Regions from separate parts of the Clostridium ljungdahlii DSM 13528 genome, predicted to be linked through region 2. Evidence: a T-box and tRNA genes for the amino acid it is inferred to sense, from the RefSeq annotation. Region 2 holds a T-box; the other holds one or more tRNA genes.
The links. The T-box of region 2 lies ahead of ileS (isoleucine--tRNA ligase). A T-box ahead of a tRNA ligase gene usually reads a tRNA of that ligase, here a tRNA-Ile.
Positions count from the first base shown of each region.

Region 1: it has a tRNA-Ile gene. The T-box ahead of ileS (isoleucine--tRNA ligase) is inferred to sense a tRNA for this amino acid. The anticodon was not compared.

Region 1 covers NC_014328.1:4,476,581-4,488,894, forward strand. The annotation lists gene CLJU_RS20365 (protein arginine kinase) at 1-378, opposite strand, end outside; gene CLJU_RS20370 (UvrB/UvrC motif-containing protein) at 381-929, opposite strand; gene CLJU_RS20375 (CtsR family transcriptional regulator) at 1,003-1,485, opposite strand; gene CLJU_RS20380 (hypothetical protein) at 1,692-1,931, opposite strand; gene fusA (elongation factor G) at 2,062-4,146, opposite strand; tRNA gene CLJU_RS20390 (tRNA-Asn) at 4,369-4,443, opposite strand; tRNA gene CLJU_RS20395 (tRNA-Ala) at 4,498-4,573, opposite strand; tRNA gene CLJU_RS20400 (tRNA-Ile) at 4,577-4,653, opposite strand; rRNA gene rrf (5S ribosomal RNA) at 4,659-4,775, opposite strand; rRNA gene CLJU_RS20410 (23S ribosomal RNA) at 4,922-7,811, opposite strand; rRNA gene CLJU_RS20415 (16S ribosomal RNA) at 8,096-9,605, opposite strand; gene murD (UDP-N-acetylmuramoyl-L-alanine--D-glutamate ligase) at 10,037-11,413, opposite strand; gene CLJU_RS20425 (glycine--tRNA ligase) at 11,876-12,314, opposite strand, start outside.
Region 2 covers NC_014328.1:180,774-193,087, forward strand. The annotation lists gene CLJU_RS00895 (anaerobic ribonucleoside triphosphate reductase) at 1-1,814, shown strand, start outside; gene nrdG (anaerobic ribonucleoside-triphosphate reductase activating protein) at 1,860-2,369, shown strand; gene CLJU_RS00905 (ArsR/SmtB family transcription factor) at 2,420-2,785, shown strand; gene CLJU_RS00910 (MBL fold metallo-hydrolase) at 3,261-3,893, opposite strand; gene CLJU_RS00915 (N-acetylmuramoyl-L-alanine amidase) at 4,047-5,858, shown strand; T-box leader at 5,936-6,170, shown strand; gene ileS (isoleucine--tRNA ligase) at 6,277-9,384, shown strand; gene CLJU_RS00925 (LacI family DNA-binding transcriptional regulator) at 9,541-10,539, shown strand; gene CLJU_RS00930 (DedA family protein) at 10,647-11,255, shown strand; gene CLJU_RS00935 (AAA domain-containing protein) at 11,476-12,314, shown strand, end outside.

The sequences.
Region 1 (12,314 bases), 330 kb from region 2:
TAAATTTAACCCTGCTGTTATACATTGAATTCTAATATGATCTTCTTCATTTATCATAATACTTATAGTCTGCTGATTATCTAGTATAAAAGCAGATTTGTGGCTGTTATCTATCAAATTTTTGCTTATAAGGTGCTTTTCCAGATAATTTCGCTTCTCATTATCAGTTTCTTCCCACAAATAATTGGTCTTAAATGTGTCCTTATTACTAGAAGGTGTATAAAAAGCATTCTCTACTAGTTTGATTACCTCTTTGCTTTTTTCTTCATTTAATTTATGTGGAAATGGAACTTCAGCCAAATTTCTAGCTAATCTTATCCTGCTACTTATTACCAAACCGCCGTTGCTGTCATCACAAGTAGTCGTCCAATTATTCAAAGTTAACCCTCCTTCCTATTTTCGTTGCTCACATGAACTTGTTTCTCAATTTCTTTTATAGCATCTCTTATAGTTGCTGCTTTTTCATACTCCTCTAAGGATACTGCCTTTTGAAGATCTGACTTTAACTTCAAAAGCTTATTTCTTTCAATAATACTTTTTCCCTGATTTTTAGGTATTTTACCTGTATGACCTAAATTTGCTTGAACCCTCTTAATTACAGGTCCTAAAATATTACTAAAATTTTTATAGCACTCACTGCATCCTAAAAGACCTGTTTTTTTAAATTCACTATAAGATGTACCACAAGTTTTACAAGATATATCAAAGGTTTTATGTTCTTCATTATTGCCACTTGTCATATAATCCATGATTCCACTTAAAATATTTTGGAATCCAAATGGAGAAACAAAGTCTATTTGAGGTACAAAATTAAGTTCTCCCTTTTCCATAGCACATTTTTCACATAAATTAATATCCTGCTTGGAACCATTTATTATTTTTGTTATATGAACTGTAGCTTCATTCTTCTTACATATATCACAAATCATATCATCACTCCTATGCATATATGATTAACATTTAATGTAATTTAATACAATAAATATTATATCATATATTTATCTATCTATTCATACCAAATTTAGGGCTTCTAAATATAACTACTATAATTGATTTTAATATATCTGCCCTCAATTTATTTTTATTATTCAATGCAATATTTAGTGTCCTATCATTTATTATAGTCTTTAATATTATGTTTTCTCTTTCCGTTATAACTTGCTCTTCAAGTAGCGTTTCTATAAGCTGTGCAGCAGTATTGTATGTTATGGTATCCCCTATTTTTTCTATTATACTTTTAAGTAAATTCTCATTACAGTCAAATTCTACTTTTCGTATAATTATACATCCGCCGCCGCCCCTCTTGCTTTCTATGTAGTAACCTTTATCCATAGTAAATCTAGTAGTCAATACATAATTTATCTGGGAGGGCGCACAGCTAAAATAATTAGCTAGTTCGTTTCTGCCAATTTGAAGTTTAGTCTCCTCACTATTATTAAGCATTTCTTTTATAAAGTCTTCTATTATATCTGATAATCTTGCCAATTTACCACCTTCTTGACTTTGACTTTCTTTGACCTTAAATTAATAATATTATTAATTTAGGTTTTATTCAACTTCTATATTTCACTAAATATATTTGTTTTATACATAAATACTAAGTTCAAATACTATTTTCTCCATTTTTCTAATACATACTATTGTATACTGTTTATATGTGTTAAATAAGAATAGTCACCCTGTAGAATAATTTAATCCTCATTCTTAAATGCTTTTATACAATACTTTCCTCCATCACAGGGCCTATTTGGATTAACAGTAAAATACTTATTTTTTAACATATTGCATACTATCTCTACATTTTCATTTTCATTGCTATCTACAACTATAGTTAATTTATCATTTTTATTTACTATTGCTATATAATCATATATACTACTATAATCCTCTAAAGTAATTTTACCTTTTATGCTCATTTTATATTCAGACATATAATCTCTCCTTAATTGAAAAGTTCATCTAATGATTAATAAAATTATTATTCATTGTAGTGAATTAAAATATACACAATATTTAGTTTTAAAAAGCCTCAATAGAATTATATTCTATTGAGGCTGAAATTTATTCTTGCCTAACTTTTATTTTATTTTTGCTTTCTATTATCTTATTTGCTTGAACATCTGGGACTTCTTCATATCTTTCAAATTTCATATTGAAACTTCCTCTAGCTTGAGTCATGGACCTTAAATCTGTAGCATATTTAAACATTTCTGCTTCAGGTACTTCAGCTATTATTATCTGATTCTTGCCGGAAGTTTCCATTCCCAGTACTCTACCTCTTCGTTTATTTATATTCCCAATTATATCTCCCATATACTCTTCAGGGACACATACTTCTACATGTAAAATTGGTTCTAATAATACAGGATCAGCTTCTAAAATTCCTTTCTTATAGGCTAAAGATGCTGCTACCTTAAAAGCCATTTCTGAAGAGTCTACTGGATGATATGATCCATCATGTAATGTAGCTTTTATCCTTATTATAGGGTATCCAGCTAAAACCCCATGACTAATACATTCTCTAAGCCCTTTTTCAACTGCCGGTATATACTGTCTTGGAACTACTCCCCCTACTACTTTATCCACAAATTCTAAATCATCTTCATTATCATTTCTTGGCTCAAACTTGATTTTTACATCTCCATACTGTCCATGTCCTCCTGATTGCTTTTTGTGTTTGCCCTGTACATCTGAGGTTTTCCTTATTGTTTCTCTATAATGTACTTTTGGTTCTCTCAGAATAACATCCGTCCCAAATTTAGACTTTAATTTAGATGATATCACGTCAATATGAACTTCACCCTGTCCAGAAATTATAGTCTCTGCATTTTCTATATCTCTAGATATCTTAAAAGTAGGATCTTCCTCTAACAATTTACTTAATCCATTAAATATTTTATCCTCATCATTTTTAGATTTAGGTAGCATGGCCATCGAAATTACTGGTTCTGGAAATTCAATATCTTTAAATACGACCAAAGACGATGGATCACATAAGGTATCCCCTGTGCTGGCAAATTGTAGTTTAGCAACAGCACCCAAATCTCCAGCTCCTATTTCCGATACAGGTATCTGCTGTTTTCCCTTTAAAAAATATAAGGTTCCTATTTTTTCACTTTTATCTTTTTTTACATTATATACTGTCATATCTGATTTAAGCTTACCAGTCATAACTCTAAATAGAGATAACTTACCTACAAAAGGGTCAGCTATAGTTTTAAAAATAAAAGCTGAAAATGGACTTTTTTCATCTACTTTAACTACAACCTGTGATTTTTGTTCTAAATTAACATCAATTACCTCTGAAGTTTCAGGAGATGGGAAACATTGGATTATATCTTCTAATAAAGTATCTATTCCTATCCCATTTACAGCAGATCCGCACATTACAGGTGCAATTTCACCTCTTGAACAGCCTCTTACTAATCCTTTGTAAATGTCCTCATCACTTAAAGTACCCTCACTAAAATATTTATCTAAAAGTTCCTCATCTGTTTCTGCCACAGCTTCCATAACCATATCTCTACATTTTGTGATTTTATCCAAAATATCTTTTGGTATAGTAGTTTCCTCTGCTATGTTCTTATTATTCATTATTTTAGCTTTTCCTGAAATAACGTTTACAATTCCTTTAAAATTATTTTCCGTTCCTATAGGATATTGAATTGGTACTACAGACATACCAAACTTTTCTTTTAATTCTGCCAATGTTTTATCAAAATTTGAATTTTCTCTATCCAACTTATTTATATAAAAAGCTCTAGGAAGTTTACTTTTATTGACACCACTCCAAGATTTCTCAGCTCCCACTTGAATTCCAGATACACTTGATAAAACAATTATAGCTACATCAATTGCCCTCAGTCCTTCCATAGTCTCTCCTATAAAGTCAAAATATCCTGGCATATCAACTAAATTTATCTTTGTATTTTTCCATTCACAAGAAGCTAAAGATGAAGCTATGGATATTTTTCTCTTTTTTTCTTCAATATCGTAATCACTAACAGTACTTCCATCTTCAATTCTTCCAAACCTATCAATAACTTTTGTGTAATAAAGTATTGCTTCTGTTAATGTAGTTTTACCAGAACCGCTATGCCCAATAAATCCTACATTTCTTAAATTATTTACTGAATATTTTTTCATAAGCAATCCCTCCCCTTACTTTTCGATTAATTATATATTCTATTTGCTAATTAAAATTCCTCCTACAATTAATTAAATTTTCAAAATAATTTTACTTTTATATTATTATCTATGAAAACAAGTACCTAAAATATGCACTTCATAAAAAATAAACCAAAGGTGAGCTACCTTTGGTTTATTTTTACTAATCTATTTTAATTAAATAAATTCAAAAAATAAAAATGGCTCCGTGGAGAGGGCTCGAACCTCCAACCCTTCGGTTAACAGCCGAATGCTCAACCATTGAGCTACCACGGAACAATCTATGCAGTGTATTTCTTTAAAAAACGAGTAACAAAATGTTACTCGTTTTGGTGGAGATAAAGAGATTCGAACTCTTGACCCTCTGCGTGCAAGGCAGATGCTCTCCCAGCTGAGCTATACCCCCGCATGGTGGACCTTCAGGGACTCGAACCCCGGACCCACCGGTTATGAGCCGGTTGCTCTAACCAACTGAGCTAAAGATCCTTATTACCTGGCAGCGACCTATTCTCCCACAGAGCCTCCCCTGCAGTACCATCGGCACCCTGAAGCTTAACCTTCCTGTTCGGTATGGAAAGGGGTGTTACCTTCACGTCATTACCACCAGATATTTTCTTATCACAGTTTTATATTATACAGTGCTTTTAAACAACTGTCAATACTAAACATGAATTTAACTATAAAAATTTTATAGTTAAAGAAGAACTTTGTCCTCTCAAAATTGCACAGTAAACTTTTTTTCTTTCGTTTTTATTTGGTCAAGCCCTCGACCTATTAGTATCAGTCAGCTTAACAAGTTGCCCTGCTTACACCTCTGACCTATCTCCTCGTGTTCTTCGAGGGGTCTTACTAGCTTACGCTATGGGAAATCTTATCTTGAGGTGGGCTTCACACTTAGATGCTTTCAGCGTTTATCCCTTCCCAACTTGGCTACCCAGCTATGCTCCTGGCGGAACAACTGGTTCACCAGCGGTCGGTCCATCCCGGTCCTCTCGTACTAAGGACAGCTCCTCTCAAATTTCCTGCGCCCGCGACGGATAGGGACCGAACTGTCTCACGACGTTCTGAACCCAGCTCGCGTGCCGCTTTAATGGGCGAACAGCCCAACCCTTGGGACCTACTTCAGCCCCAGGATGCGACGAGCCGACATCGAGGTGCCAAACCTCCCCGTCGATGTGAACTCTTGGGGGAGATCAGCCTGTTATCCCCGAGGTAGCTTTTATCCGTTGAGCGATGGCCCTCCCACGAGGTACCACCGGATCACTAAGCCCGACTTTCGTCCCTGCTCCACCTGTTTGTGTCGCAGTCAAGCTCCCTTCTGCCTTTGCACTCTTCGAAGAATTTCTAACCCTTCTGAGGGAACCTTTGTACGCCTCCGTTACTTTTTAGGAGGCGACCGCCCCAGTCAAACTGCCCGCCTAACATTGTCCCGTCTCCAGTTTCATGGAGCCCGGTTAGAATTCCAGTACTATCAGGGTGGTATCCCAACATCGACTCGGTAATGGCTGGCGCCACTACTTCCTAGTCTCCCACCTATCCTGTACAGACAATACCGAAATTCAGTGCTAAACTGCAGTAAAGCTCTACGGGGTCTTTCCGTCCAATCGCGGGTAGCAAGCATCTTCACTTGCACTTCAATTTCGCCGGATTTGTTGTCGAGACAGTGCTCAAATCATTACGCCATTCGTGCGGGTCGGAACTTACCCGACAAGGAATTTCGCTACCTTAGGACCGTTATAGTTACGGCCGCCGTTTACTGGGGCTTAAGTTCTGACCTTCGCTTGCGCTAAGTCTTCCCCTTAACCTTCCAGCACCGGGCAGGCGTCAGCTCCTATACTTCAGCTTTCGCTTTAGCAGAAACCTGTGTTTTTGATAAACAGTTGCTTGAGCCTTTTCTCTGCGGCCACTTGCGTGGCTCCCCTTCTCCCTAAGTTACGGGGTTAATTTGCCTAGTTCCTTAACAACAATTCTTCCGATGGTCTTAGGATTCTCTCCTCACCTACCTGTGTCGGTTTGCGGTACGGGCACATAAAAACTCCATAGAGACTTTTCTCGGCAGCGTGAAATCAGGTACTTCCCCTTGCGGGTTCCCCATAACACCTCATCATTGATATACCGGATTTTCCTGGTATACCTGACTCGATGCTTAGACATACATCCATTTGTATGCACACCTTATCCTCCTGCGTCATCCCTTTTGTCAAACGCTTTTATGCGGTATCGGAATTTCAACCGATTGTCCATCACCTACGCCTTTCGGCCTCGGCTTAGGTCCCGACTTACCCTGGGCGGACGAACCTTCCCCAGGAAACCTTAGGTTTTCGACCAATAAGATTCTCACTTATTTCTCGCTACTTATGCCAGCATTCTCTCTCCTGTACAATCCACCGTTCCTTCCGGTACGACTTCTACTCATACAGGATGCTCCTCTACCACTCTTTCGAGTCCACAGCTTCGGTGGTAAGTTTTAGCCCCGGACATTTTCGGCGCATGATCTCTTGACTAGTGAGCTATTACGCACTCTTTAAATGAGTGGCTGCTTCTGAGCCAACATCCTAGTTGTCTTAGAAATCACACATCCTTTCCCACTTAACTTACACTTTGGGACCTTAGCTGGTGGTCTGGGCTGTTTCCCTTTTGACCACGGATCTTATCATTCGCAGTCTGACTGCCGGAATTCAAGTATATGGCATTCGGAGTTTGATAAGGTTCAGTAACTGTTGTCAGCCCCTACCCCATTCAGTGCTCTACCTCCATTACTCATTTCCGACGCTAGCCCTAAAGCTATTTCGAGGAGAACCAGCTATCTCCGAGTTCGATTGGAATTTCTCCGCTATCCACAGCTCATCCCATGGTTTTTCAACACCAACGTGGTTCGGTCCTCCACGGAATTTTACTTCCGCTTCAACCTGGCCATGGATAGGTCACTCGGTTTCGGGTCTACAACATACAACTTTTCGCCCTTTTCAGACTCGGTTTCCCTCCGGCTCCGTACCTTAAGTACTTAACCTTGCTGCATATCGTAACTCGCTGGCTCGTTCTACAAAAAGCACGCCGTCGTACTTTACGTACTTCGACTGTTTGTGGACACACGGTTTCAGGTTCTATTTCACTCCCCTCCCGGGGTTCTTTTCACCTTTCCCTCACGGTACTCCTTCTCTATCGGTCACCAGGTAGTATTTAGCCTTGGGAGGTGGTCCTCCCTGTTTCCCACAAGGTTTCTCGTGTCTCGTGGTACTCTGGATTAGATCTGACTGCTCTTTGTTTTCATTTACAGGGCTTTTACCTTCTCCGGCGGAGCCTTCCAGCTCTCTTCAATTAACACTTCACAGTTTTTATGACCTATCCGCAACCCCAGGAACAAGTTCCTGGTTTGGGCTCTTTCCCTTTCGCTCGCCGCTACTTAGGAAATCGATGTTTCTTTCTCTTCCTCCGGGTACTTAGATGTTTCAGTTCCCCGGGTTTGCCTCTACAAACCTATGTATTCAGTTTGCAGTACCTAGCGTTGTCTAGGTGGGTTTCCCCATTCGGATATCTCTGGTTCTCTGGCTATTTGCGCCTACCCAGAGCTTTTCGCAGCTTATCGCGTCCTTCTTAGGCTCCTGGTGCCAAGGCATCCTCCATGCGCCCTTTGTAGCTTGACCTTTATTGTCGAAAATTGCTATTAGCAATTTTCTTTGTATCATCTTAAATCTTTAAAATGATATTAAAGTTTATTCTACAAAGGTTATATTATAACCTTAGCTTTACTTTATTTCTTATTTACTGTGCAATTTTCAAAGGACAATTTTTCAATTTACATTCCTAATTGCTTGTAAACTGAAAGAAGAATCTATCTGATCCTTCAAAATTAAACAGAGTAGACTTTCTAACTTACTTAAACCATCAATTTATAAGATAGATTATACTCTATCTTTCGACTCCCTAGAAAGGAGGTGATCCAGCCGCAGGTTCTCCTACGGCTACCTTGTTACGACTTCACCCCAATTACTAACCCCACCTTCGGCCGCGTCCTCCTAAGTTAGACTACGGACTTCGGGTGTTGCCAGCTCTCATGGTGTGACGGGCGGTGTGTACAAGGCCCGGGAACGTATTCACCGCGACATTCTGATTCGCGATTACTAGCAACTCCAACTTCATGTAGGCGAGTTTCAGCCTGCAATCCGAACTGGGGGCAGTTTTTGAGGTTTGCTCCACCTTGCGGTCTTGCTTCTCTCTGTACTGCCCATTGTAGCACGTGTGTTGCCCTGGACATAAGGGGCATGATGATTTGACGTCATCCCCACCTTCCTCCGCGTTAACCGCGGCAGTCTTGCTAGAGTGCTCAACTAAATGTTAGCAACTAACAACAGGGGTTGCGCTCGTTGCAGGACTTAACCTAACATCTCACGACACGAGCTGACGACAACCATGCACCACCTGTATCCCTGCCCCGAAGGGCTTCTCTTATCTCTAAGATATTCAGGGTATGTCAAGTCCAGGTAAGGTTCTTCGCGTTGCTTCGAATTAAACCACATGCTCCGCTGCTTGTGCGGGCCCCCGTCAATTCCTTTGAGTTTTAATCTTGCGATCGTACTTCCCAGGCGGAGTACTTATTGTGTTTACTGCGGCACAGAAGGGGTCGATACCTCCTACACCTAGTACTCATCGTTTACGGCGTGGACTACCAGGGTATCTAATCCTGTTTGCTACCCACGCTTTCGTGCCTCAGCGTCAGTTACGGTCCAGAGAATCGCCTTCGCCACTGGTGTTCTTCCTAATCTCTACGCATTTCACCGCTACACTAGGAATTCCATTCTCCTCTCCCGCACTCTAGATATCCAGTTTGAAATGCAGTGCCCGGGTTAAGCCCGGGTATTTCACATCTCACTTAAATATCCGCCTACGCACTCTTTACGCCCAGTAATTCCGGACAACGCTCGCCACCTACGTATTACCGCGGCTGCTGGCACGTAGTTAGCCGTGGCTTCCTCCTTGGGTACCGTCATTATCGTCCCCAAAGACAGAGCTTTACAATCCGAAAACCTTCTTCACTCACGCGGCGTTGCTGCATCAGGCTTTCGCCCATTGTGCAATATTCCCCACTGCTGCCTCCCGTAGGAGTCTGGACCGTCTCTCAGTTCCAATGTGGCCGATCACCCTCTCAGGTCGGCTACGCATCGTCGCCTTGGTAGGCCGTTACCCTACCAACTAGCTAATGCGCCGCAGGTCCATCTCAAAGCGGATTACTCCTTTAAATCAGTCTCCATGTGAAAACTGATTATTATGCGGTATTAATCTCCCTTTCGGGAGGCTATCCCCCTCTTTGAGGTAGGTTACCCACGTGTTACTCACCCGTCCGCCGCTAATCCACTCCCGAAGGAGCTTCATCGCTCGACTTGCATGTGTTAAGCACGCCGCCAGCGTTCGTCCTGAGCCAGGATCAAACTCTTAATTTAAAAGTTTGTATTGACTCTTCTTATTACGAAATTACTTTTTTAGCTGCTCTCGCAGCTCAAAAGAATTGCTGGTTTATTCTAAATAAGTTGTACTTATATCTTCCTCTGTTTAATTTTCAAGGATCATTTTGCTGCCTCACTTCGACAGCTTTTATAGTTTATCATGTATTTTTTTCTTTGTCAACACATTTTTTAATTTACTTTCAACAAACTGTGTGACTTATTTACGTGACAACAGTTGATATAATACCATACCTACAATTTTCTTTTATATACTTACATATTATATGCATCATTTATCTAAATAATACTATAAATTTCTATAAAAATCTTTAATATTCACATACCGATACACGAGGAAACGTTATTACAATAAATTTGGCAAAAAAAGAGAAATTGCTTCTTTATAACAACTTCTCTTCTCATGTATTCTAAAAATTATTTATTATATCCTTAAACGCATTGCCCCTAACTTCAAAATTAGGGAACATATCAAAACTAGCACATGCAGGTGAAAAAGTCACAATATCACCATTAGTTGATAACTCTTTAGCAACATTTACTGCGTCTGTTAGTGAATCTACAGATACTATAGGCACGTCAATTCCCTTTTCACACTTAAGTTTCTCAAATGATTTTTTAATTTTATCTTTTGTAGCTCCCATAAGTATTAAAGTTTTTATTTTTGAATATCCTTCCTCCGCCAAAACATCAAAAGGTATCTTTTTATCATATCCACCTGCTATTAATATTACAGGTTTATCAAAAGCTCTTAATCCTGCCAATGTTCTTGTAGGGCTAGAGGCAATAGAATCATTATAATATTTAACTCCATCTAATTCTCTTACAAATTCACACCTATGCTCTACTCCCTCAAATGTAGTAGCAACTTTTTTCATATTATCTACAGAAACATCCTCTTTAATTGCAGAAAATGCAGTAAGCAAATTTGCAACATTATGCATTCCTCTAAGTTTAACCTCACTTATCTTGCATACTTTTTTCCCATCAATACATAAAATGTCTCCCTTTAAATATCCACCAGAAGTTAATTCTTCTTCAATACTAAACTGTCTTACTTTTCCTTTAGCTTCTTTTACCATAGCATTAGTACACTCATTATCTCTATTAAGAATGACCACATCCTGGTTTCCTTGATACTTAAATATACTTTTTTTTGCATTCACATACTCTTCCATATCCTTATGAATATCAAGATGATTTGGACTTATATTAGTAATCACAGCTACCTCTGGTGATACATCCATACCCATAAGTTGAAAGCTTGAAAGTTCAAGAACTACCTTATCCTCAGGATCTATTTCTTCTATCCTGGAAAATAATGGGGCACCTATATTTCCGCCAACCCAACTTTTATATCCCTGTTCCTTTAACATATTGTATATAAGCGTAGTAGTTGTAGTTTTCCCATCACTGCCAGTTACTCCATATATCTTAGCAGGACAATATTTAATAAACTCTTCCATTTCTGAAGTTACATATGCCCCATTTTGTTTAGCTTTTACAAGTGCAGGACTATCTATTCTCATAGAGGGAGTCTTAAATATTACATCAAAATTATCTAAATATTCGAGATAATTTTTGCCTAATACTAAATTCACTCCTCGCTTTTTTAATTCCTTGGCAACTTCACCAAGTTCCCCTTCATCTTTTTTATCAAAAGCACTTACCTGTGCACCTAGTCCCAATAAAAAATTAATTAAAGGTCTATTACTTATTCCTATTCCAACTACTGCCGTCTTTTTATTCTTTATAAACTTTTTAAAGTTATCAAAATCTTCCTTCATTAAAAAAACCTCCAAAAATAAATCTGCTAATTATAATCACGCTTATATCATAACATAATTTTCTATAAATTTGTATGAAGTAGATATATCGTACTAGAATAACTCCGACGGTATAGATCTTAAACAATATTTAGCTTATTCGCCCTAATATACTATTAAAGTCTAAATTGTGAGAAAATATTTAATTTAATGACTTTATATGACTCTATTGAAAATTATTATTGTGTTATGTTATACTATATTCGTGCCGTAAGGAAACATTAATATAATTCCCCAAGTTTTAATTAAACATATAACATATCCCCATGATTAAACCCTAATTTACCGGATCTTTTGATTCGGTAAATTTTTTTAATAAAAAATATAGAGTACTGCTATTCCGAACAAATAACCGCAGAATAACAAAAGGTGTCATATAAATTTTCTCAAATTTATATGACACCTTTTTACTAAAACTGCACTTTAAAACTGCACTTTTTCTTGTATAAATGCCGATAATTCTTCTATTTTTATTCTAAACTGCTCCATGGTATCCCTATCTCTTACAGTAACAGTATTGTCATCCATTGTATCAAAATCTACTGTTATACAATAAGGCGTTCCAATTTCATCTTCTCTTCTATATCTCTTACCTATACTTCCTGCATCATCATACTCCACATTAAAATCTTTTCTTAAAATGTTGTATACTTCTAAAGCTTTTTCTGATAACTTTTTACTAAGAGGTAAAATAGCTGCTTTAAATGGAGCTATAGCAGGGTGAAAATGTAGTACTGTCCTTACATCTCCTCCTTCTAATTCTTCTTCATCATATGCATCAACTAAAAATGCAAGTACAGCTCTATCAGCTCCTACAGAAGGTTCTATACAGTATGGTATATATTTTTCCTTAGTTACCGTA
Region 2 (12,314 bases):
CTGATCTTATGAAGGCTATTGATAAAATAGGAGTTCAAACAGACAGGGATAATGCAAATGTTGGAAATAACTTTAGTGCAAAGCTCTTGAGGATTGCCAGTGAGTCTAACAAGTGGCATAATTTAGCTACAATGCCTAAACATTTAGCTAAGGCTCATGAAAATGGTGATATATATTATCATGACTTAGATTCTTATAACTTAACTGTAAATTGTCTTCATATACCAACAAAGGAAATGCTTTTAGATGGATTTAATACAGGATATGGAAATATAAGGACTCCTAAGAGAATAGAATCTGCTGCAGAACTTTCTTGTATATTACTGCAGTCAGCACAAAATGATATGTTTGGTGGACAGTCTCACCCAGACTTTGATAATGATATGGCCATTTTTGTTGAACCTACAAGAAAGGAAATATTGAAGAACCTGAAGCAAATGGGAGTAGGAGAGGAAAAAATAAAAGATATTTCTGAAAAGAAATTAAGAAGAAGTATAGAACAGGCTATGCAGGGAATAATCTACAATCTTAATACCATGCACTCTAGGGCAGGATCACAGGTACCTTTTAGCTCACTAAATATAGGTATACCAACCTCAAAGGATGCAGCTCTTGTATGTGAGGTATTTTTGACGGAATATGAAAAAGGACTTGGAAGAGGAGAACAACCTATATTCCCTAATATAATATTTAGGGTTAAAAAAGGCGTAAATAAGAATCAGGAAGATCCTTATTATTATTTATTTAAAATTGCATGTAGGGTAGCTTCAAAGAGAATGAATCCTACTTTTATGAATTTAGATGCTGATTTTAATAAAGCATATTATGATAAAGGTGTAATACCTGCAACTATGGGATGCCGTACCTATGTCTGCTCAAATGTAAATGGAGATCCAGGGGTAAAGGGTAGAGGTAATATAGCTCCTGTTACTATTAATTTACCTAGGCTTGGAATTTTATCTAAGGGAAATGTAAGTAAATTTTTTGGATTATTACAAGGAAAGTTAGAGTTAGCAAGGGAATCTTTAATGCATAGATATGGTATTCTAAAGAGGCTCAGAGTTAAAGATTTACCTTTTGTAGCAGGTCAGAAACTTATGAAAGGTGCAGAGAACTTAAAGTCAGAAGATTCGATAGAACCAATATTGAAGCAGGGTACTTGGGCTATTGGGTTTATAGGACTTGCTGAAACATTAATTGCATTAACTGGGAAACATCATGGTGAGGATGAGAGTTCAAGGGAACTTGGGATAAAGATAATTACATATATAAGAAATTATACAGATAAACTTATAGAGGAAACACATTTAAATTGGAGCTGCTATGCTACACCAGCTGAAGGCTTAAGTGGAAAGTTTATAGTACATGATAAGAAGATATTTGGAGAAATACCTGGAGTTACAGACAAAGAGTATTATACTAATTCCTACCATATACCTGTAGGATATCCAATATCTATAAAAGACAAAATTGATATAGAGGCTCCTTATCACAAACTTTGTAATGGAGGTCACATAAGTTATATAGAAGTTGATGATTATCCATCGGAAGAGGTTGTTAAAAGTATAATTGACTATGCCTACGATAATACAAATATAAGTTATATAGGGATAAACTTTCACATAAGATATTGTAAAGAATGTGGAACCTATATGCACGGGGAAGATGTCTGTCCTAAATGTGGAAGCAACAATATACAGGGTATATCAAGGGTTACAGGGTATCTATCTTTAGATGAAAGATTTGGAGAAGGTAAGACAGCAGAAAGAAGGGATAGAATATCCCAGGGAAGTAGCAAACATGTATATTGCTAAATCTCAGTAGTTAATTAAGCCATGCATAAGAAGGAGGAAAAATCAATGGGTTGCAAAAAAATTAGATTGGCAGGTATTGCATATGAGAGCCTAGTTAATGGCCCTGGAATGAGACGGGTATTTTTTGCCCAGGGATGTAGACATAATTGTAAAGGATGTTTTAACCCATCTACCCATGATTTCAAAGGCGGTCAGCTAAAAGATATAGATAAACTGGTTTGTGATATTAAAGATAATCCTATGGTAAGTGGAGTTACATTTTCAGGTGGTGACCCATTTGAGCAACCTGAAGAATTTGCATACATGGCTGATAAAATTAAAGAATTAAATTTAAATATATGGTGTTATACAGGATACACCTTTGAATCTATAGTTAATGGCTCAGATATGGCAAAGAAATGTCTTTTAAATAATGTAGATGTGCTAGTGGATGGAAAATTTGAAGAGAACAAAAAAGATACAAAATTAAAATTTAAAGGATCCAGTAATCAGAGAATTATTGATGTAAAGAAAAGTTTAGATTCCAATGATGTAATAGTATTGACTTTTAGTTGAAAAACTTTAGCTAAATATATTATAATACTTCATGACGAGGAGTTGATAATATGAATAACAATTCGGAAATTGAAGTTTGCTCTTGTACTGAAATTCATAAGGATTGCATAGAATGTGTCAGAAAAAGTATGTTGGATGAAAAGACTTTTATGGATTTATCAGCACTTTTTAAGGTGCTGGGGGATTATACAAGAATTAAGATTATATATGCATTATTTAAAAAGGAATTATGTGTTTGTGATATTACAGAAATACTCCAAATGAGTCAGTCTGCAATATCTCATCAACTTAGAATTTTAAAGACTGCAAGGCTAGTTAAGTTTAGAAGAGAGGGAAAGTCGGTGTATTATTCCCTAGATGATGAACATATAAATAAGTTGATTAATGCAGGATTAGAACATGTAAAACATAATTAGAGTGTAGTTATATGAGGTTTATAAGCAAAAAATCAACTTATACTCCGGATATCTTTTACAATCTTCAGCTCAGTTAAATATTTTGATAAGTCTAAAGGAAAAATTTAAAAAAATACTGAGAACTTTTGAAAACTCGTACCTCAAACAGTTCAAAAGTTCTAGGTTTTTTAAAAATTTTTACCTAAGATTTATATACAAAATATTTAAAAGAGCTTCTCTATTGTAAAAATATGCCTGCGTATAAGTTGATTTTTTAGTTATAAAATCTTATAAAAAGTTTTTTCAGTAATGAACTTTGTAAGTATATTCCTGTATGCGATGGGGGATAAGCACTGCTGCACGCCTGGATAAGGTCTTCCCCCCTAAAGAATAATATATTCTAAGTGCTAAAGACACTAAGAGTACTGTTAATAAGATTCAGATGGAGAAAAGGTATAACTCCACCTAAACCTAAGAATCACTTAATATTAGTAAGTTACTTAAAGTTAAGAATTTTAACTAGATTAAAATCTTCAGGTTTGTTATCTAGAGTTAATGTATTGCTTTCAATTCTTTCTGTATTTTTCATATATTTAAGAAATTTTTCTAATCCATCTAATTCAAAAGTTAACTGAGAAGTTTTATAATGCATTGGAATTATTATGTGGCTATTGATGGATTTTGCAAGTTCAGCAGCCTCTTTTCCATCTATAGTGAAATTTCCTCCTATGGGAATCAAAAGCACATCTATAGACCCTAAACTTTTTATCTCTTCCGGAGATAATACATATCCAACATCTCCAAGGTGACATATCCTATAATCGTCCATTTCAATGATAAATATTATATTTTCACCTCGTTTTGCACCTTTAACTTTATCGTGATAAGAAGGTATACCATAGATAGGTATATCACACAGATTAAAAGCGCCTATTTTATTTATAATATGTTTGTAGTTTATCTTTTCAGTATAACAGTGGTCAAAATGATTGTGGCTTATTGTAACGACATCAACGTCTCCTTTAAAAGTTTTATAGCCTACAGTTTCGTCAAAAGGATCTGTTAAAAGTTTTCTACCTTTTGAATCTTCAAATAAGAAACTTGAATGACCAAACCATCTTATTTTCATAGAATATCGCCCCTTTGTAAAATATGTTTTGATTATTTTGAATTAATATGTTAACATAACAATTTTTAAGTACAAAATTCTCATTTTTTATACTATAATTATAATAGTATATGTTACACTAAGGCAATTATTCTGCTGAACGGGGGTCATTATTTGAAGATTACAAGAATTTCTATGATGATATTATTAAGTCTTATATTTGTATTAATTATGTTTGCAAAAGGAAATACTGTACATGCAATTAATTACAGCGGAATTACTATAGGAAATGATGTGGAAACCAATAAGTCCTGGAATATAAAGTTCAACATGAAATTAGACCAAGATACAGTAAATGATTCAAACATAGTGGTAACAGATAGTACAGGAAATGCTGTCCCCATATCTTTGCAGGTTGAAAAGGATGGGATGGGTGTAGTAGTTACCCCTAAAAGCCAGTATGCATATGGTAAAACCTATAATTTAATTGTAAAAAGTGGAGTAAAAGCTGTAAATGGGAAAAATCTGTCCAGCGAAGCTAAGGTGCAATTTGGAGTGAAATCTAACCCAAGTTCTAATAACAAATATACTGTTACAATTGATGCTGGTCATGGAGGAACTGATGCAGGAAATATAAGTGAAGCAGGATTGAAAGAAAAAGATGTAGATTTGTCTGTGGCACTAAAGACTGGAAAAATATTAGAGCAAAATGGAGTAAACGTGGTTTACACCAGGAAAGATGATAATGTAACCTGGAATGATAGTACAAATTTACAAGCTCGTTTTGACATAGCAAATAACGCAAAATCAAATTTGTTTGTCAGTCTGCATGTTAATTGCTATACGGGAAGTGCCTTGGTGAATGGAATAGAAACTTATTATAGAGCTTCAAATGATTCTGCTAAAAATACAGCAAATAATATTCAAAGTGACTTAATAAGTTATACAGGACTCTCTAACAGAGGGATTAAAGAAGGGACAGCTCAGCATAAAATACTGATGGGAACTACAGCACCAGCTGTTATGGTTGAACTTGGCTTTATGACTAATCCTAAGGAAAGCCAATTAATTGGAAGTGAAGATTTTCAAAATAAAAGTGCATCAGCTATTGCAAATGGAATTTTAAAGTCTTTACCATCTCTTCAGGAAGAAAATACAGTAAATGTAAGTTCAATATCTAACTTATCGGATAGTATAATTGTAGGAAGTAAGTATTCTCTGCCAACTAGTGTACAAGCTACCATGAGTGATGGAACTAGTAAAAAAGTAAATATTGTATGGAATCCAAACAATGTTGACACATCTAAGGTAGGTATATTTACGTATAAGGGAACTGTAACAGGATATAGTAAAACTGTAACATTTACTTTAACTGTAAAAGCAAAACAAATAGAGCCAGTACCAGTAATACCATCGGAAGGTGCACCTGTGATAGTTATAGATCCTGGTCATGGCATAGGTAGTGATATAGGTTCAAATGGAAATGGATTTCAAGAGGATGATGTAACTTTAAGTGTTGGCTTAAAAGTTGGGAAAATACTTGAATCCAAGGGAGTGAAAGTAATTTATACTAGGACTACAGATGAGCGAAAAACAACTTCTTTAACTGTCACTGAAAGTCTTCAAAGACGATGTGATACTGCAAACAATGCAGGTGCAACCTATATGATTTCAATTCATACCAATGCTTTTGATGATCCAGCTGCAGAAGGAACTGAAACACTGTATTATACAGGAAGTGTAAAGGGAGAGAAAATGGCAGAGGCTATACAAAAAAGCTTGTCTAGTGCTCTTGGAACCTATAGCAGGGGACTTAAAGATGGAAGCTGGCTTTATATAGCAAAGCATACTACTGCACCAACGGTTTTAACGGAGTTAGGTTTTCTTACCAATAAAAATGATGCGGGAATATTAGGAACTGATGGTGGTAGAAGTAAAGCTGCACAAGCCATAGCAAGTGCTATATTACAGGTTTTAGGAATATAATACAAAAAAATTGTCTAAAAAAATTGACAATAGAAAATTCATATAATATAATAAAAGGAAATTATATAGGTAGTAATTGAAAAACATTGAACAGGAAAAGTATTTAAGTTTGTTTTTATTTACAGAGAGTGGGGGAGTGCTGAAAACCCATAGAAAAGCTTAAAGAAAATCACCTGGGAGTTGAAGAATTGAACAGTATTTTTATAATCACTTTAGTAAATTCTTACGTAATTCTACGTTACAGAATAGAGTATGGTAGTACTTAAATTTATTACCCATAGGTGGTACAGCGAGTTAAACTTCGTCCTATTTGGATGAAGTTTTTTTATTGCGTATTTTTTAGTTTAAAAATTATATGGTGTATAAACATTGAAAAATAGTAAAAACTTAACAATGAGAATAGAAAGGGGTTAAATCCATGTATAAAAAAATTGATAGTGATAAAACTTTTGTACAGATGGAAAAGGATGTTTTAAAATTATGGCAAGATAAAAAAGTAGTTGAAAAAAGTTTTAAAGAAAATGAGGATGGTGAATACTTTACTTTTTACGATGGACCTCCAACTGCAAATGGCAAACCTCATATAGGACACGTTCTAACTAGAGTTATGAAAGATCTTATACCAAGATATAAGGTTATGAGGGGATATAAAGTATTGAGAAAAGCAGGTTGGGATACGCATGGGCTTCCTGTTGAACTAGAAGTTGAAAAGAGTCTTGGGATTTCTGGAAAACCACAAATTGAAAAATACGGTGTAGAAGATTTTATAAAGAAATGTAAGAATAGTGTATTTACTTATGTAAGCCAATGGAAAGAAATGTCTGATAGGTTAGGATTCTGGGTAGACATGGATAATCCATATGTAACATATCACAATGATTACATAGAATCAGAATGGTGGGCACTTAAAAAAATATGGGAAAAGGATCTTTTATATAAAGGTCATAAAATAGTGCCATATTGTCCTAGATGTGGAACTGCACTTTCTTCCCATGAAGTTTCTCAAGGATATAAAGATGTAAAAGAGACATCAGTATATGTTAAATTTAAAATTAAGGACCAAGATAAATACATGATAGCATGGACAACTACGCCTTGGACACTTCCTAATAATATGGCATTAGCTGTAAATAAAAGCTATGATTATGTAGAAGTTCTTAATCAAGAACAACATTTAATACTAGCAGAAGCTATGTTAGAAAAGCTAGAGGGAGAATATGAAGTCTTAAGAAAGTTCAAGGGAGAAGAATTAGTTGGACTTGATTATGAACCAATCTTCAATTTCGCATCCTTTGAAGGAAAAGCACATTATGTTGTTCATGCAGATTATGTAACCTTAACAGAAGGTACTGGAATAGTTCATACAGCTCCTGCTTTTGGTGAAGATGATAGTATTACAGGGAAAAAATACAATATTCCTATGACAAATTCTGTAGATACTCAAGGAAGATATAAAGAAGAAGTTATTCCATGGAAAGGTCTTTTCGTAAAAGATGCTGATCCTAAAATAATAGAATATTTAAAAGAAAAAGGAATGCTTTATAAGGCAGAAAAATTTACTCACTCCTATCCATTCTGTTGGAGATGTGATACTCCACTTTTATACTATCCAAGAGATACTTGGTTTATAAGAATGTCTCAAATGAGAGATAAACTAGTTAAAAATACTAATGATACAAACTGGTATCCTGATAATATAAGAACTGGTAGATTTGGAAACTTTGTTGAAGGAGTAATAGATTGGGGACTTAGCAGAGAAAGATATTGGGGTACACCTCTTCCAATATGGGAATGTGAATGTGGTCATAGAGAGTGCATAGGAAGTATTAAAGAATTAAAGGAAAAAGGAATAAATGTACCAGATGATATAGAACTTCATAAACCTTATATAGATAGAGTTAAGTTAAAGTGTCCTCATTGTGGAAAAGAAATGAAGAGAGTATCAGAAGTAATTGATTGCTGGTTTGATTCAGGTTCAATGCCTTTTGCACAGCATCATTATCCTTTTGAAAATAAAGAAGTTTTTGAGAAAAACTTCCCTGCACAATTTATATCTGAGGCAGTAGACCAGACTAGAGGATGGTTCTATACTCTTATGGCTATATCTACTGTAATGTTTGATAGAAGTCCATTTGAAAATTGTGTGGTTCTGGGACACGTTTTGGATAAACACGGATTAAAAATGTCAAAGCATAAAGGAAATGTTTTAAGTCCTTCTACTATTTTGGAAAATGAAGGAGCAGATGCAGCTAGATGGTATTTCTATACTGAAAGTGCACCATGGCTTCCATCTAGATTTTATGAAGAAGCAGTACAGGATAGTCAGAGAAAATTCTTAGGTACCCTATGGAATGTATATTCTTTTTATGTGCTTTATGCCGATTTAGATAATTTTAACCCTATGGATTATAAAGATTTTGTAAGTGAGAATGTAATGGATAAGTGGATAATCTCCAGATTGAATTCTCTTATAAAGCAAACTGAAGATCACTTAGATAATTATAGAATTACTCAAGCTGCTCAGAATATAGGAAACTTTGTAGATGAACTTTCAAACTGGTATGTAAGAAGAAATAGATCAAGATTCTGGAGTCAAAAGTTAACAGATGATAAAATAGGAGCATATTTAACATTATATAAAGTACTAAATACTTTATGTCTGGTAGCTGCACCATTTGTACCATTTATGACAGAAGAAATTTATCAAAATCTTGTAGTAAATCTTGATAAAAATGCAGTAGAAAGTGTTCATTTATGTAAATGGCCAGAATATGATTCAAGTGCAGTAGATGATAAACTTGAGAAAGATATGGAAGAAGCTTATAAGATAGTTAAACTTGGAAGAAGTGCTAGAAACAGTGCTAATATAAAAAATAGGCAGCCTCTTTCTGAAATGCTTATAAGTGTAAATACTCTTCCTGAATATTATGGAGATATAATAAAGGATGAATTGAATATTAAAAATATAGTTTTTAATGCAGATTTATCAAAGTATGTTAACTTTAGTATAAAACCAAATTTACCTGTATTAGGTAAAAAATATGGTAAATTAATACCAAAAATAAAGAATGAAATATCATCCATGAATCAAATGGAATTGGCACAAAAGATAAATGACAAGGAAACCGTAAAGATAAATATATCAGAGTCAGAAATAGAGTTAAATTCAGATAACTTACTTATTACAATGGAAGGCTTAGAGGGATTTGCATTTGCAGGAGAAGGAAGCACTGGAATTGTTTTAGAAACCGCAATTACAGAAGAACTTAGAGAAGAAGGAAATTTGAGAGAGATTTTAAGCAAAGTTCAAAATATGAGAAAAGAAAGTGGTTTCGAAGTTGCAGATAAGATAAATCTATATATTTCAGGTAATGAAAAACTTGAAGCGGTAGTGAAAAAGTTTGATGAAAGAATAAAAAAAGAAACTCTTTCTATGGATGTTATTTATAATGCCAATAGAGAATATAATAATTGTAACATTAATGGAGAAAAACTAGATATTGCAATGGAAGTAGTAAATAAATAAAGCAATTAGTAAATAGGCTAATCACTAATTTTAAATATATATTTATTTTAAAGTTAGTGATTAGTTTTAATTGGATATATGAAATATTGTAAATTAGCTTGTAATAAGTCAATTTTATAAGTATAATTATTAAAAAAGTAATTGGTAGGTGATAAGGTGGCAGCATCAATTAAAGACGTTGCTAGAGAGGCAGGAGTTTCAATAGCTACAGTATCTAGAGTACTTAATGATGTAGACGTTGTAAATGAAGAAACTAAAAAAAAGGTTTTAACAGCTATTGAAAAACTAGGTTATAGGCCCAATATAGTAGCAAGAAGTCTTAAAACTCAAAGAACAAGAACTATAGGGATAATAATCCCGGATATATCTAATCAGTTTTATCCTGAGATTGTAAGAGGAGCTGAAGATGTAGCAAATATATATGATTATAATATAATGTTATGTAATACTGATTTAGATATAGAAAAAGAAATGGAATATTTAAAGGTTCTGAAAGAGAAGATGGTAGATGGAGTTTTATATATGAGTAATTCCTTAGAACCAAAAATATTGGATCTCATAAAACAACTTCAGCTTCCAATGGTTTTAGTAGAGACCACAAATGAAAAAGAAAGTATACCTAGCGTAACTATTGATAATGAAAAAGCTGCATATGAAGGTGTAACTTATCTAATAAAAAATGGAAATAAGAATATAGCTTACATAGGTGAAAATCCAGATATGGCAAATGCTAGTGCCGTAAGGTACAAAGGGTATAGAAAGGTTCTTGAGGAAAATAACCTGAAGTTGGACAAAAGTAAGGTTTATTTTGGAAATGTTAAAGCAAAAGATGGTTACAAAGGAATGAGTGAAATACTCAGTAAAACTAAAGTAGATTCAGTATTTTGCACCAGTGATGAAGTGGCTATGGGAGCTATAAATGCACTTAGAGATAATAATATTAGGGTACCTGAAGACGTGGATGTAATGGGATTTGGCAATATATATTCTGCCTCCATATTTTATCCTAAGCTAACAACTGTAGCGCAACCCACTTATGACATGGGGTCTGTTGGAATGAGGATGCTCATAAAATTAATAAATAAGCAAGAACTTGAAAAAAAGAACTATGTATTGTCACATAAATTGATTGAGAGGGATTCCTGCAAAAAATAATTTTATTTAGGACAAAAATTTATTTATAAAAATTTAATACAAAAGTATTAAATGATAATATATAATTATAATCAAAAAAATATATATTATAGGGAAAGGAAAACGTAATGGTAGAAAAAATAATTGAAATAGTTATTTTTGTCTTAGATAAAACGGGGTATATAGGCACATTTGCAGCTATGGCTCTTGAGAGTGCCTGTATACCTATTCCAAGTGAAGCTATACTGCCATTTGGAGGATACCTAAGTTATACGGGAAGACTAAGTTTACCTCTTGTTATAATAGTTGGTACATTTGGAGGAACAATAGGTTCTTTAGGTGCATATTATATTGGAAAAATAGGTGGAAGACCTTTAGTTGAAAAATACGCGGAAAAACTCAGATTATCTAGGTCCCATATTGAAAAAAGCGATTATTATTTTAGCAAATATGGAGAAAAAATAGTGTTTTTTTCTCGACTATTACCTATAATCAGAACTTTTATCTCTCTTCCTGCAGGGATAAGTAAAATGGAAGTTAAAAAATTTATAATTTACACTTTACTTGGATCTTCTATATGGAGTATTATTTTAGGATATGCAGGTTATAAAATGGGAGAGAAATGGACAATTATACGACAATGGTTTCATTTTGCAGACATAGCATTAGTTGTTTTTATAATTATATTTGTATTGTATAAGTTAGTGTATAAAAAAATAAATAGGAAAAATTCTTAGACGGAATTTAATAAGTAAAAAAATTCAGTGAAAATATATTTCACTGAATTTTTTTGGCTGAAATTTGTATTTTATAAGGTACATAAAATCATTGAAAAAAATGCCGTCACATATATTTGAATTTTGTTTAACGATTTTTTTGAAGTATTTCCCTTATGATGGTATAATTTAACATAAAAGTAAATACATTAATTAGTTAACCACTATTAGGAGGGGGATTATGGAATACAGGGAAAAGATAAAAGAGATATTTTCTTATTTGCTAAGATTAAAAAAACTAAATGAAAAATCCGTAAGAAATGTTTATGATTATGATAAGTTGTACTGGGAAGAAGAGTTTTCCCATATGGCTGGATGTATTGTTAGTAAAACTGTTACCAGTGAAAATTGGATTGAGGTGAATAAAAAGTGTGGAAAGCTGTATCAGGAGTTTTTTAATCTATACCAGGAAAGTGAAAAAAATGGAGAGAATTTTGAGATAGTTTTTGGACATGGTTTAATTGTATGGAATATAGATAAGGAAAAAATACTTCACCCTGTTTTGACTACTAGAATGAAAATAGAATTTAATAAGGCAAAGGGCTCATTTATATTAATACCTTCAGGTAAGACTAGGTTAGAGACTTCCATTTTTGAAGGCCTGAAAGAATGTAATATGTCTGATATTATTTCCCTTGGAGATGAAGTAAGTCGTTTGAATTTAGATCCGAGAAATATAGAAAAAAGTAAGTCAGTATTTTTAAATTTAATTTCCCACATAAATGTTAAGGGTAAGTTGAGTCAGAGTAAGGTTTTAAAAAAGAAAATTGATTTTGAGCAGTTTCCTGTTATTTATAATTCCTCCGTTATATTGGTAAGAAAAAATAGTATGAAATTATGGCAGGTTGAAATAGCTAATATAATTGATGAAATAGATAATGGATATGAGATACCTGAGACCATTAAAGCTTTGGTTGATGAAGATGGGTCAGATTACAGTGGAGCTGATAAAAGCGAGTGGAAGGATGTGTCGGATAATTTGTTATTCCCGCTTCCTGCAAATTCAGAACAAAAAAGCAT